One region of the Paenibacillus sp. O199 genome, then DNA from elsewhere that is predicted to be linked to it. Evidence: riboswitches for the same ligand, from Rfam matches in the RefSeq annotation. Region 1 holds a riboswitch; the other holds the start of a gene.

Region 1 (5,615 bases):
CGCAGGATAAGACAAGATACTTTCAACCGCACCCAAGCTCACGGCAACAATTGGCAATTTCACACGGTTAAGTACTGCCTTGGCCCGATCTCCCGAACCTACATCAAACGACACGACAGCGCCGTATCCGCTTGACTGACGTTCATGAGCTTCACGGCCGGGATGATCCAGCAGCCCCGGATAAAATACAGCCGTAATATCACTGCGTCCACTAAGCCATGCAGCCAGCTTCGCTGTGCTCTGTTCACTGTGTGCCATACGCGCACCCAAGGTTTTCATACCACGCATCAGCAGCCAGGATTCCTGAGCCCCGAGCACGGTTCCAAGTCCATTCTGCAATTGTTTTAGCTGTGTACCCAATGAATCCGTACGAGCAACGGCTAAACCTGCCAGCACATCACTGTGTCCGCCAAGAAACTTGGTCGCACTATGTACGACAATATCTACCCCGAGCTCGATCGGCCGTTGGTAATAAGGCGTCATGAAGGTGTTATCGAGAATGGAGATTAACTCATGTTCCTGTGCCCAGGAGGTGACTGCAGCAATATCCGTGATCCGAAGTGTCGGGTTGGATGGTGTTTCCATATAGACTGCCTTCGTATTCGGTTTGAGCGCTGCCTTCACTTCATCAATATTGGTCATATCCACAAAGGTAGTCTCAATCTGCATCCGGCTCAGAATGGAAGTAAGCAGTCGATACGTTCCTCCATATACATCTTCCGTCACAATCATGTGATCGCCTGCCGAGAACATCATGAACACACTGGAGATGGCAGCCATGCCTGAGGAATAGGCAAATCCGCGTGCCCCACCCTCCAATAATGTAATGTAATCCTCCAATGCCTGACGAGTCGGGTTACCGGAACGACTATAATCATGTTGAGGTGGATTAAAAATATCAAAATGATGGAATGTGGAAGCCTGGTAAATTGGTACACTGGAAGCCCCGGTGGTTTTATCGATTTCATCACCGAAATGCAGCAGCTTGGTATCGAACTTCAGGTCGGAATGAACATTCCGTTCATGATTGTTGGCATTATTGTTTTGCTCACTCATGATGCGTTCCCCCTTCTATCTCCTGCTGTGCAGCTGTGAGTGCATTGCCCAGATCGGCAATCAGATCTTCGGCGTGCTCGATCCCTACAGAGAAGCGCAACAGACGGTCATCTACACCTACAGCGTCACGAATTTCAATCGGAATATCCGCATGGGTCTGTACCGCAGGATAAGTCATCAATGACTCTACACCCCCGAGGCTTTCCGCAAAAGCAATCAGTTTGATGTGACGAAGCAACGGTTCAACATAACGAGCATCCTTTACTTTGAAAGAGAAAATGCCTGTATTTCCACTGGATTGTTTATTCTGTATTTCAAATCCGGGATGATCCGACAAACCAGGATGATACACTTCATTAACGGCTGGGTGCTCCAAAAGGTACTTGGCAATCGTCAAAGCATTATACTCATGCCGCTCCATGCGAAGAGCGAGTGTCTTCATGCCTTTCATCAGCTGATAGGAGTCGCTTGGAGACAACACTGCTCCAATAGAATTGTGCAGGAATGCCATTTCGGCCGACAATTCTTCCCCTTTGGTAATAATTAATCCGGCAAGTACATCATTATGACCACCCAGATACTTCGTGGCACTATGGATGATGATATCAGCACCGAGTTCAATTGGACGCTGGAAGAATGGAGTCAGTAGTGTATTATCCACAATGGTCAGCAAGTTATGGCTCTTGGCCCAGGAGCATACCGCTTCCACATCCGTAATCATCATTAGTGGATTGGTTGGTGTCTCAATAAATACCGCTTTTGTATTCGGTTGACGAATACTTTCCAGAGCTGCCAGGTCATTGGTATCTACATAACTTGCTGTCACACCAAATCGAGACAGGATGCGTTCAAGCAAACGATACGTTCCGCCGTACAGATCCAGCGATACAATCAGATGATCCCCTTGTCCAAATAAAGCGAAAATCGTTTGCAAAGCAGCCATGCCGGAGCTACAGGCAAAACCTGCATCACCGGATTCCAACGCTGCCGCTGCTTCTTCCAACACTTTACGGGTTGGATTGGTCGTACGAATATAATCAAATCCCGTGCTTTGTCCAAGCTTTGGGTGGCGAAACGCAGTGGATTGATAGATCGGAAAATTAATGGCGCCCGTTACCGGTTCATTGATAGACCCAATTTGGGCCAATCGACTTTCGATTTTCAACTTATTGTCTTCCATTGCAGCATCCTCCTGTAATGTCGATTAGATTTGCGGACCAATATCGTAAGGTGTCTCTTGATACACATAGTAATTGAGCCAATTAGAGAATAATAAGTTTGCATGTGCCCGCCAAGTGGCCGGGGGAACACGGGAAGGATCGTCATTCGGGAAATAATGTCTAGGCAGCGCAATGTCCATGCCTTTAGCTGCATCACGGTCATATTCCCATTTCAATGAAAGAGGGTCATACTCAGCATGTCCGGTTGCAAAAATCTGTTTGCCGTCTTTGGTAGCAACCAGGAAAATACCCGCTTCCTCAGATTCAGCCAATATCTCAAGGTTTTCGTTTTTTTCAATATCTTCACGTCGCACTTCCGTATGGCGGGAATGCGGGACGTTGAATACTTCATCAAATCCGCGCAGCAACTGCACATTGGATCTGTTGATCGTATGTGAGAATACGCCAAAACATTTTTCATCCAGCGGAACTTTGGGAACTCCAAAATGATGGTATAAACCCGCTTGGGAAGCCCAACATATATGCATGGTCGAAGTCACATTGGTTTTGGTCCATTCGAAGATCTCCTGGATTTCTTTCCAATAGTTCACGTCTTCAAAATCCATTTGCTCTACAGGAGCGCCTGTAATGATCATGCCGTCAAAACGGCGGTGTTCAATCTCATCAAAGGTTTTGTAGAACAAGTCCAAATATTCCTGGGAAGTATTCTTGGACGTATGAGACTTCGGATGAACCAGAACGATATCTACCTGAATTGGTGTGTTACCCACCAGACGAAGCAATTGTGTTTCTGTCGTTTCCTTTGTGGGCATCAGGTTTAATATAGCGATACGTAGTGGACGAATGTCCTGCTGGTAAGCAGATGTCTCGTCCATGACAAAGATGTTCTCTCCTGCAAGTACTTCCTTGGCAGGCAGTGTGTCTGGAATTTTGATTGGCATGGTGTTTCTAACTCCTCCTTGTGCATAAATAGATGCAGCCACTGCGGAATCGATACGATTCGCATCCGTACAGTTATAGGCTGCCATGAGCTTGCCTGCAGGCGCTGAATTGCAACCACATTGCTGGCGGCAAGCTCAAGTTCCTTAGCGAAAATCACTGCTGAGAAGTCGGTGCATATAACAAAGACCTTCCTCGGATTCCGAGAAAGGTCATATGTAAATAGATATGCGCCTCTCTCATCTCTCAGTTACAACAGTGTCACTTGGACACTTGGTCGCTGCAAGAATTAGCACCGTGCGGTATACCGCCGGTTGCCGGGTTTCATCGGGCCAGTCCCTCCACCTACTCTTGATAAGATTTCGCTTTATTCAATTGTAAATACTAGTGTGGTTCACCTTTTACTTTAAGACATTAATCCCCTCACGTCAAGGTGTAGTTCAATGTCTGTTCCTCAGGATCGGAACCGTTCATCATCCGTTGTCATACACTGCTCCAGGGCGCGAAATCGACACATTTTTGCGCTTGAAAGGACCCTGTACCAGCGGTATACTAGACAAGTGTTATAAACCCTTATGTGAGAGGTGACATATTCAATGGATGGCGACCCGAGGCCTGACTGGCAGCCGAATTCCGACAAACTGCATAGAGAATTGTTATCAGCATGCCGGCAGCGGGACGTTACTTCCGTTTGATTATAGAGCGAACGCAGTCCTGACTTCCAGGCTCCGCTGCCGACCGGCTGATCTGTTCTTTTTGCGCCCATATTGATGAAATCCGCCCATTTGGCGGGTGCAGAAGGAGTAGATGAATAATGAAAATCCGGTTGGTAAATAACGGTGTATTTATTCCGGTGGACGACATTCAGCAGGCGCTGACTCCACCAGCGGAGGGGTTTTACTGGATTGATGCCGACGTAGACGATTTGGCGGTACTTCAACCGCTGTTCATGATGCATGATCTGGCCGTGGAAGACTGTTTGAGTGACGAAGAACAACGTCCGAAGATTGAAATTTATGAGAGCCATTATTTTATTGTTATTAATAGCATTCGTTTTGATGATGAAGAGATTTTTTTACGTGCCGTCAACTTGTTCCTTGGCAGACACTTTATTATCAGTGTTACCAAACAGAAAGTCAGCGAATTGCGGACATTGAAACCGATCCTATGGGAACAGGAAATCAGTACGCCGGATAAGCTGCTGTATCTGCTGGTTGACTTGATTGTTGATAATTATTTCACCGTAGGTGACCGAATTGAAGCGCGTATCGAGAAACTAGAAGAAGACATTCTGATGCATACCAAGAAGTCTCATCTGAATGAGATCATCGGGTTGCGCAGTGAGATTTTGTGGCTGAAGAAAGTGCTGGGACCTCAGAAAGAGGTCATTAACACACTCAATAAAAAAGATCTGCGTCTTATTGATGATCAACTGCAAAAGTATTTCAGTGACATTTATGAGAATGCTGTTAAAATATCCGAAACCTTTGAGACTTATCGCGACCTGATGGGGAACTTACGAGAAGCTTACCAATCCAGTATCGCCAACCGGGCGAATGAAATTATGCGTGTGTTCACCGCCATTACCACGGTGTTCATGCCGCTGACCGTTATCACTGGCATCTATGGGATGAACTTCACGAACATGCCTGAGTTGGACTGGAAATATGGTTATTTCGTGGTTATTGGCCTAATGGTTACGCTGGGCCTAAGCATGTTCTTTATTTTCCGCAAAAAAGATTGGGTTTGAAATAGCAAAAGACGAAGCGCTCCACTTTTGGAGACGCTTCGTCTTTTTTTATAATTAGTTTATTGTATGACAACTAACGTCCTATTTCCAATCTAGCCTGCATTCTGCTCTGTCTCTGTGTGACGACGAAACCGGATGCGAATCATGCGCAGTCTTTCGTAGACCTGCTCCAGATTGCTCCCGCCAGGCTTCTCTTCTCCATACACCTTATGTAACACGGGCTTCAGAAACGTATCTCCCAGCTCCTCGTAGGCGCTCCATACCGCCTCTTGCTCCTCTTCGGGCATGACAGCAAGCTCCGCATCGAGTAGACAATCTGTGTCATACCCCTCCAAATCCAGTGCCTCTAACAGTTCAATTAGCTCCCGACGGGACAATCCGGAACGATTCACGATCTCCTCTAACGTATATCCTTCTTTCATCCCTTCAAGTACCTGCTTCCGTGTGGTAAATCTGTCTAGCTCCTGCTTGTATTTCTGCTCTCTCTGTTTGTACAACCAGCTCTCATATTCTTGTTCCTTCAGAACCGAGTACACCCACTCTAGCGGAAAAGATGTGGAACGTTCCAGTCCATTCGTAAGCTCCAACCATTCAGCTCCGTACTCGGAAGCCTTGCTCTCTCCTACGCCAGGCAGTTGCATCAATTCATCGATGGTTTGTGGAACAAATGCACTGATCATGCGTAACAA
Region 2 (5,615 bases), on a different contig from region 1:
CTGGATGCTGGAGCAGCAAAGAGATTGAGGATCTTAGTGTGTACGTGGGACTGGGTATTGATGTTGCCAAAGAGACAGAATTTGAGAAGAGTGTGAATGAACAGGGTGGACACTATCCGAAAAGGAATAATATCACAGCTACGGTTCAGATTGTTCCTAAGGGATCATCCAAGGAAGAGAGCCAGCAAGGATCCCCTGGAGCAGGGAAGTCCTATTTTAACGAACAATTAACAGGCGATTCAGTTATACAGATATTTCGTCAGTTCTCTCTGAGAAGAGACCGGCCGCTGATTGGACATCATCTGAAAGTCATCGTGGTGTCCTCCGAGGTGGCCCGGAAATTCAGACTGGATCAACTGCTTGATTTTGTGTTGCGTGATAATGATATTCGGCCAAGCTGTCTGGTTGTTGTCAGTGATCGCAGGGCACTGGATGCATTGACGTCCAACGATCCCAGTGAGATTCCTTCATTCTACCTTACCGGACTTGTGGACAATGTGTATCGTACCAATAAAATTCTGCCACCAGTGTCACTCGCCAAATTGGATGCAACCATGCAATCGGGGTCGAGCTATTTGCTGCAAAATGTCATCTCCTATGAGGGGGAACACAAGTTTTCGGGAGCGGCCATTTTTAGCGGGAAAACGAACCGATGGATCGGAAGTCTGAATCAGACGGACATGGAGGGACTATCCTGGGTACAAGGAAAAGCGAAAGGTGGAGTCGTTAAGACGTATACACACAAAGACGGCAGCACTATAACCTACGAGATTAAACACATAAAATCGAAAATTATTCCCACAGTTAAGGGCGACGATATTTCATTTCATGTTCAAATTGAATCAGACGGCTGGTTTATGGAAAATTGGACAGCTCCGGAAGCGCATGGTTCTGAGCATTATCTGGATGGTCTGGAGAAGGACTTCGGTCATATGGCTGAACAACAGGTAGATCAATTGCTTCACAAAATGCAGGATGTCTACAAGGTGGATGCAGCAGGGTTTGGCGATAAGCTGCGAATCAAATATCCACGGGTATGGAAGAAAATTAAAAATAACTGGGACGAAACGTTTAGTGAAATTCCAATCACGTATGATATTAAAGTTAAAATCACAAATCAGGGATCATCGACGGAATAAGAGAGACGTTTCTTTTTAATAGTTGACACAAGCATGATAGATCGCTATTTTTATAAAAAATCATTTTCTTATCCAGAGAGGTGGAGGGACTGGCCCTTAGAAACCTCAGCAACAGATCTGAAGGATACTGTGCTAATTCCAGCGGGTGAACAGCCTGATAGATAGGAGCGTTTGTTTTTATTTGTCAGTAACGGCGCACTCTTCAGGAAGAGTGTGTCTTTTTGTTTTGTTGTTTTCTGGATGAAGAAGTAGGGGAGCAGACATGAATAACAACAAAGATACAGGGCATTTTCAGCGCAAAATGCAGGCACGTCATGTAATCATGCTCTCACTTGGTGGTGTCATTGGTACAGGTCTTTTTCTTAGTTCGGGTTATACCATCCAGCAGGTAGGACCGATCGGTACCATTCTGTCTTATCTGATCGGAGCGATTGTCGTCTAGCTGGTCATGCTCTGTCTAGGTGAACTTTCTGTTCATATGCCAGAGACAGGGGCGTTTCATAGCTATGCGGCAAAATATATTGGACCAGCAACAGGATACACTGTAGCCTGGTTGTATTGGCTCACTTGGACGGTTGCCCTCGGTTCCGAATTTACAGCGGCCGGGCTGTTGATGCAGCGCTGGTTTCCTTCAGTGAATGTTTGGATCTGGAGCACATTGTTTGCTCTTATGATCTTCCTGTTCAACGCGCTGACCGTCAAATTTTTTGCGGAATCGGAGTTCTGGTTTTCCGCAGTTAAAGTCCTTGCAATTTTAGTCTTCATTATTCTTGGGGGCGCAGCCATGTTCGGTATTATTCCAATGGCAGATTCGGAACCTGCACCGTTTCTATCCAATATTACAGCATCTGGTTGGTTCCCCAATGTGGCTACTGCGATACTAATGACGATGCTTGCCGTAAACTTTGCGTTCTCGGGTACCGAATTGATTGGGATTGCTGCCGGGGAAACAGAGAATCCGGAGAAGACGATTCCAAAAGCGATCCATACCACACTGTGGCGTTTAATTATCTTTTTTATCGGAACGATTATTATTCTCTCGGCCTTGTTGCCTATGTCGGATGCCAGTGTATTGGAAAGTCCGTTTGTAGCGGTAATGGAGCGGGTGGGAGTACCCTATGCAGCAGACATTATGAACTTTGTTATTCTGACGGCGATTCTCTCTGCTGCCAATTCGGGCCTCTATGCATCTTCACGGATGCTCTGGTCTCTGGCTGACAAGAGAACGATCTCTCCGTGGTTTGCCAAGTTGACCAAACGCGGAGTACCATTGAATGCGCTTCTGATTAGTATGGTGGGTGGTGCACTGGCTCTGCTGTCCAGCATCATTGCGCCAGGTACCGTGTATATTACACTGGTCTCCATTTCAGGTCTGGCTGTCGTTGCGGTATGGATGAGCATCAGTGCTTCACAGTATATGTTCCGCAGACAGTATATCCGGGAAGGACATGCGGTCAAAGATCTTGTCTATCGTACGTCACTGTATCCAGCGGTGCCTATTATCTCGTTTATATTGTACAGACTAATCCCATAGAACAGATCCTGCGTGAGTATCCGGTCATGATTCTGGATGGAGCGCTGGCCACGGAACTCGAACAGCATGGGTGTGATCTGGATGATCCACTATGGTCGGCTCGTGTATTGCTCGAGAATCCAGATGTTATCGTTCAGGTCCATGCGGATTATTTCCGCGCAGGAGCCGACTGTGCAATTACATCCAGTTATCAGGCGACGGTGGAGGGGTTCCGCAAGAGAGGAATCGGCGAGCAAGCAGCGTTGGACCTTATTCGCAAGACGGTGGAACTGGCTGCACAGGCGAGAGATGACGTATGGGCAGAAGTGCAGGACGGGGGATTTGAAAACACGGCAGTCAAACCGGAGGGCAATCTGGTATTCGGAACGGCACAACAAACGTCTGATGTCTTGGAGACAGGGGTCTTGGCTCGGCCACGACCGATGGTTGCTGCATCCGTTGGGCCCTACGGCGCTTATCTAGCTGATGGATCGGAGTATGTCGGTCACTACGGCGTGTCGGATGAGACGTTGGCTGCATTCCATCGTCCGCGTATGGCGGCGCTGATTGAAGCGGGTGCTGATATTCTGGCGTTTGAGACGATTCCTTCGTTGCAGGAAGCACAGGTGCTGGTTGATTTACTGAAGGAGTTTCCTCATGCGTATGCCTGGTTATCTTTTTCTTTAAAAGACGGGACGGCAATCAGCGAAGGCACGCCGATTGAGACATGTGCACGATTGTTTGGTTCCGAGCCGCAGATTGCTGCGATTGGCCTGAACTGTGCTCCCATGGAAGTGGTGACAGAAGCCGTAAGTATTCTCAGCCGTGCCAGCGACAAACCTGTTATTGTGTATCCGAACTCGGGAGAAGTATACGATGCTGCAACGAAGACGTGGAGTGGACAGGGAACGTGTGGCAGTATGAGTGATGCTTCGGAACAGTGGGTTGCTGCGGGTGCAAAAATTATTGGCGGCTGTTGCCGCACGACGCCACATCAGATTGGTGAACTTGCAAAGAAGTGGCGGAATTAAAAGACTTGATGTAGAGTTGTACCCCGAAAAGCTAGAGATACAACCAAATATAAAGAAGCCCTCACGACCCATTACTGGATTGGTGAGGGCTTTTTCAGTGTGATTTAGCGTTAACATCAACATGAGGACATTCCTCTTGTGATGCTTTTGATGCTTCTGATTATGCTATTTAATTAACTGAGTGCTAACTAAGGTACGACCTTCGTCGCTTAGGATGTACAGACCCGTTGTGTTATTGAGAAATAGACGTTCCTTATGAAGATCAAATTCGCCATTTTTGTAAGTGTACAAAACCTTCAGGTTGTTTGTGTCCATAATTATTAGTTCTAGTTCATCTGCGTCATTCTTTTCAGATTTAAACATCAAACTTGTGCCATCCAAAGCCATATTGGGATATGATACTGGCAGGTATGCCTTCTCAGCAATTAATCTACCTGAAGATGAATATAGCTTGATTCGTTTATTTTTATAATCCACAAATATAAAACGACCTTTCAATGCAAAAAGCTCTGTTGAATATTCCTTATAAGGAAGTTGTTTTGTCCAGTTTAGCTGCCCTATGCTGTTGTAGCCTTTAAGCGTTATTGTTTTTTTGTAGATATTATAATGCAGGAATGTGCCGTCAGATAGACTCTTAATCCCATTGTAACCTTTACCACCAGTAATCGTTTTAATTTTTTGTCCGCTGGTCAGGCTAATCAAGTAAAAATCGGGATTATCGCCAAATTTACTGCCGACAATCACATCACCATGAATCTGCTGCATAAAATATGGAACCTTGAACTTTCGACTTAAATTTCCACTAGCATCGTAATAGTAGAGTACATTGCTTTTATTATCATGGGAGACTGAAATCAAATATAGACTTCCATTTTCGCCTGGAATGGCTGATTCAGCCGAGTATAGTCTCCAATCTTCTGGCGGCCCGGGCAGAGGTGCTGTCCAACGGATCTGACCTGTGGCTATATGCTTGGCACTCACTTGATTATCGGCAAAAATAAACATGTATCCATCATCGGAAAGCGTGTACTCGTCGTCCGTTGGAATCGACCAAAGGAGCTCCCCTGTTTTGGCATCTACACTGTCGATATAATAATCATTATTCTTGTCTACTTTAGTTACGAGAAGACTTTCATTCCCCATGGCATCTGTAACACTCTTCATTGAATATGAGCTTGTTGCACTCTGTCCACCGTTGGTAATATCATACCCCCATTGGAATTGCAGCAGATCTTTAGCCAGAGCTGGCTCGGATGGGATTGCAAGGAAGAAGCATAGGCTGGCTATAAGCCAATAGTTGATTCGCTTTAAACTCATGATTGGTAGACTCCTTATGTAATGTTCTCTGGATTATGGAAGTAACTGATACTTTCTTATCGTCTGCCCGTCGGAAGGCAGGAAAAATAATTCATTTTGCTTATTGAGGAACAATTCATCTTGATTAAACCTTACATCGTTCCAATCGTTCTGTGTCACCCGATAGAGCTCTCTCAGATTATTTGAATCTCTAATCACGAGTTCTATTCCCTGTTCCGTGTATTGGATGTACATAAAACTCTGTAAATCGATTGCCATTTTCAGAGGGCTATTTGGATCACCTTGCATGTAGAAGGGATTTTCATTGACTCCTGTAATGAATTTTCCATCCGAATTCATAAGCATGATATTGCCTGCGGTTTGTTCCAGATACAGCACACGATTATGGATGATAAATATCTGGGGAGGCCCTTTTTTAAAAGAAAAATCATACTTCCATTTCAAAGCTCCCGTAGGCGAGTACGCCCTCAACTCAAGTTCACGGTTATTGATAAACTTCCGGGTTATTAGGGTTCCATCGTCCGTAACCCTATTCCCGTAGGGCAAGGTTGTTTCATTGGTCAGCACCGTTAGCTTCTTACCTGTAGAAAGATCAAAAACATGAGTATACGGACT

What was found. Region 1 has a riboswitch for S-adenosylmethionine ahead of metA (homoserine O-acetyltransferase MetA). Riboswitches for the same ligand answer to the same signal wherever they lie in the genome.
Region 2: another riboswitch for S-adenosylmethionine. It lies ahead of A6049_RS24005 (amino acid permease); the one in region 1 lies ahead of metA (homoserine O-acetyltransferase MetA).

The regions. Positions count from the first base shown of each region.
Region 1 is NZ_LGRP01000004.1:262,737-268,351, reverse strand. It holds gene A6049_RS08550 (trans-sulfuration enzyme family protein) at 1-1,056, opposite strand, end outside; gene A6049_RS08545 (aminotransferase class I/II-fold pyridoxal phosphate-dependent enzyme) at 1,049-2,236, opposite strand; gene metA (homoserine O-acetyltransferase MetA) at 2,261-3,178, opposite strand; SAM riboswitch class I at 3,413-3,537, opposite strand; gene corA (magnesium/cobalt transporter CorA) at 3,991-4,926, shown strand; gene A6049_RS08530 (HRDC domain-containing protein) at 5,019-5,615, opposite strand, start outside.
Region 2 is NZ_LGRP01000022.1:27,985-33,599, forward strand. It holds gene A6049_RS24000 (Ger(x)C family spore germination protein) at 1-1,139, shown strand, start outside; SAM riboswitch class I at 1,205-1,307, shown strand; partial or broken gene A6049_RS24005 (amino acid permease) at 1,402-2,655, shown strand; gene mmuM (homocysteine S-methyltransferase) at 2,700-3,683, shown strand; gene A6049_RS24015 (PQQ-binding-like beta-propeller repeat protein) at 3,849-5,000, opposite strand; gene A6049_RS24020 (hypothetical protein) at 5,034-5,615, opposite strand, start outside.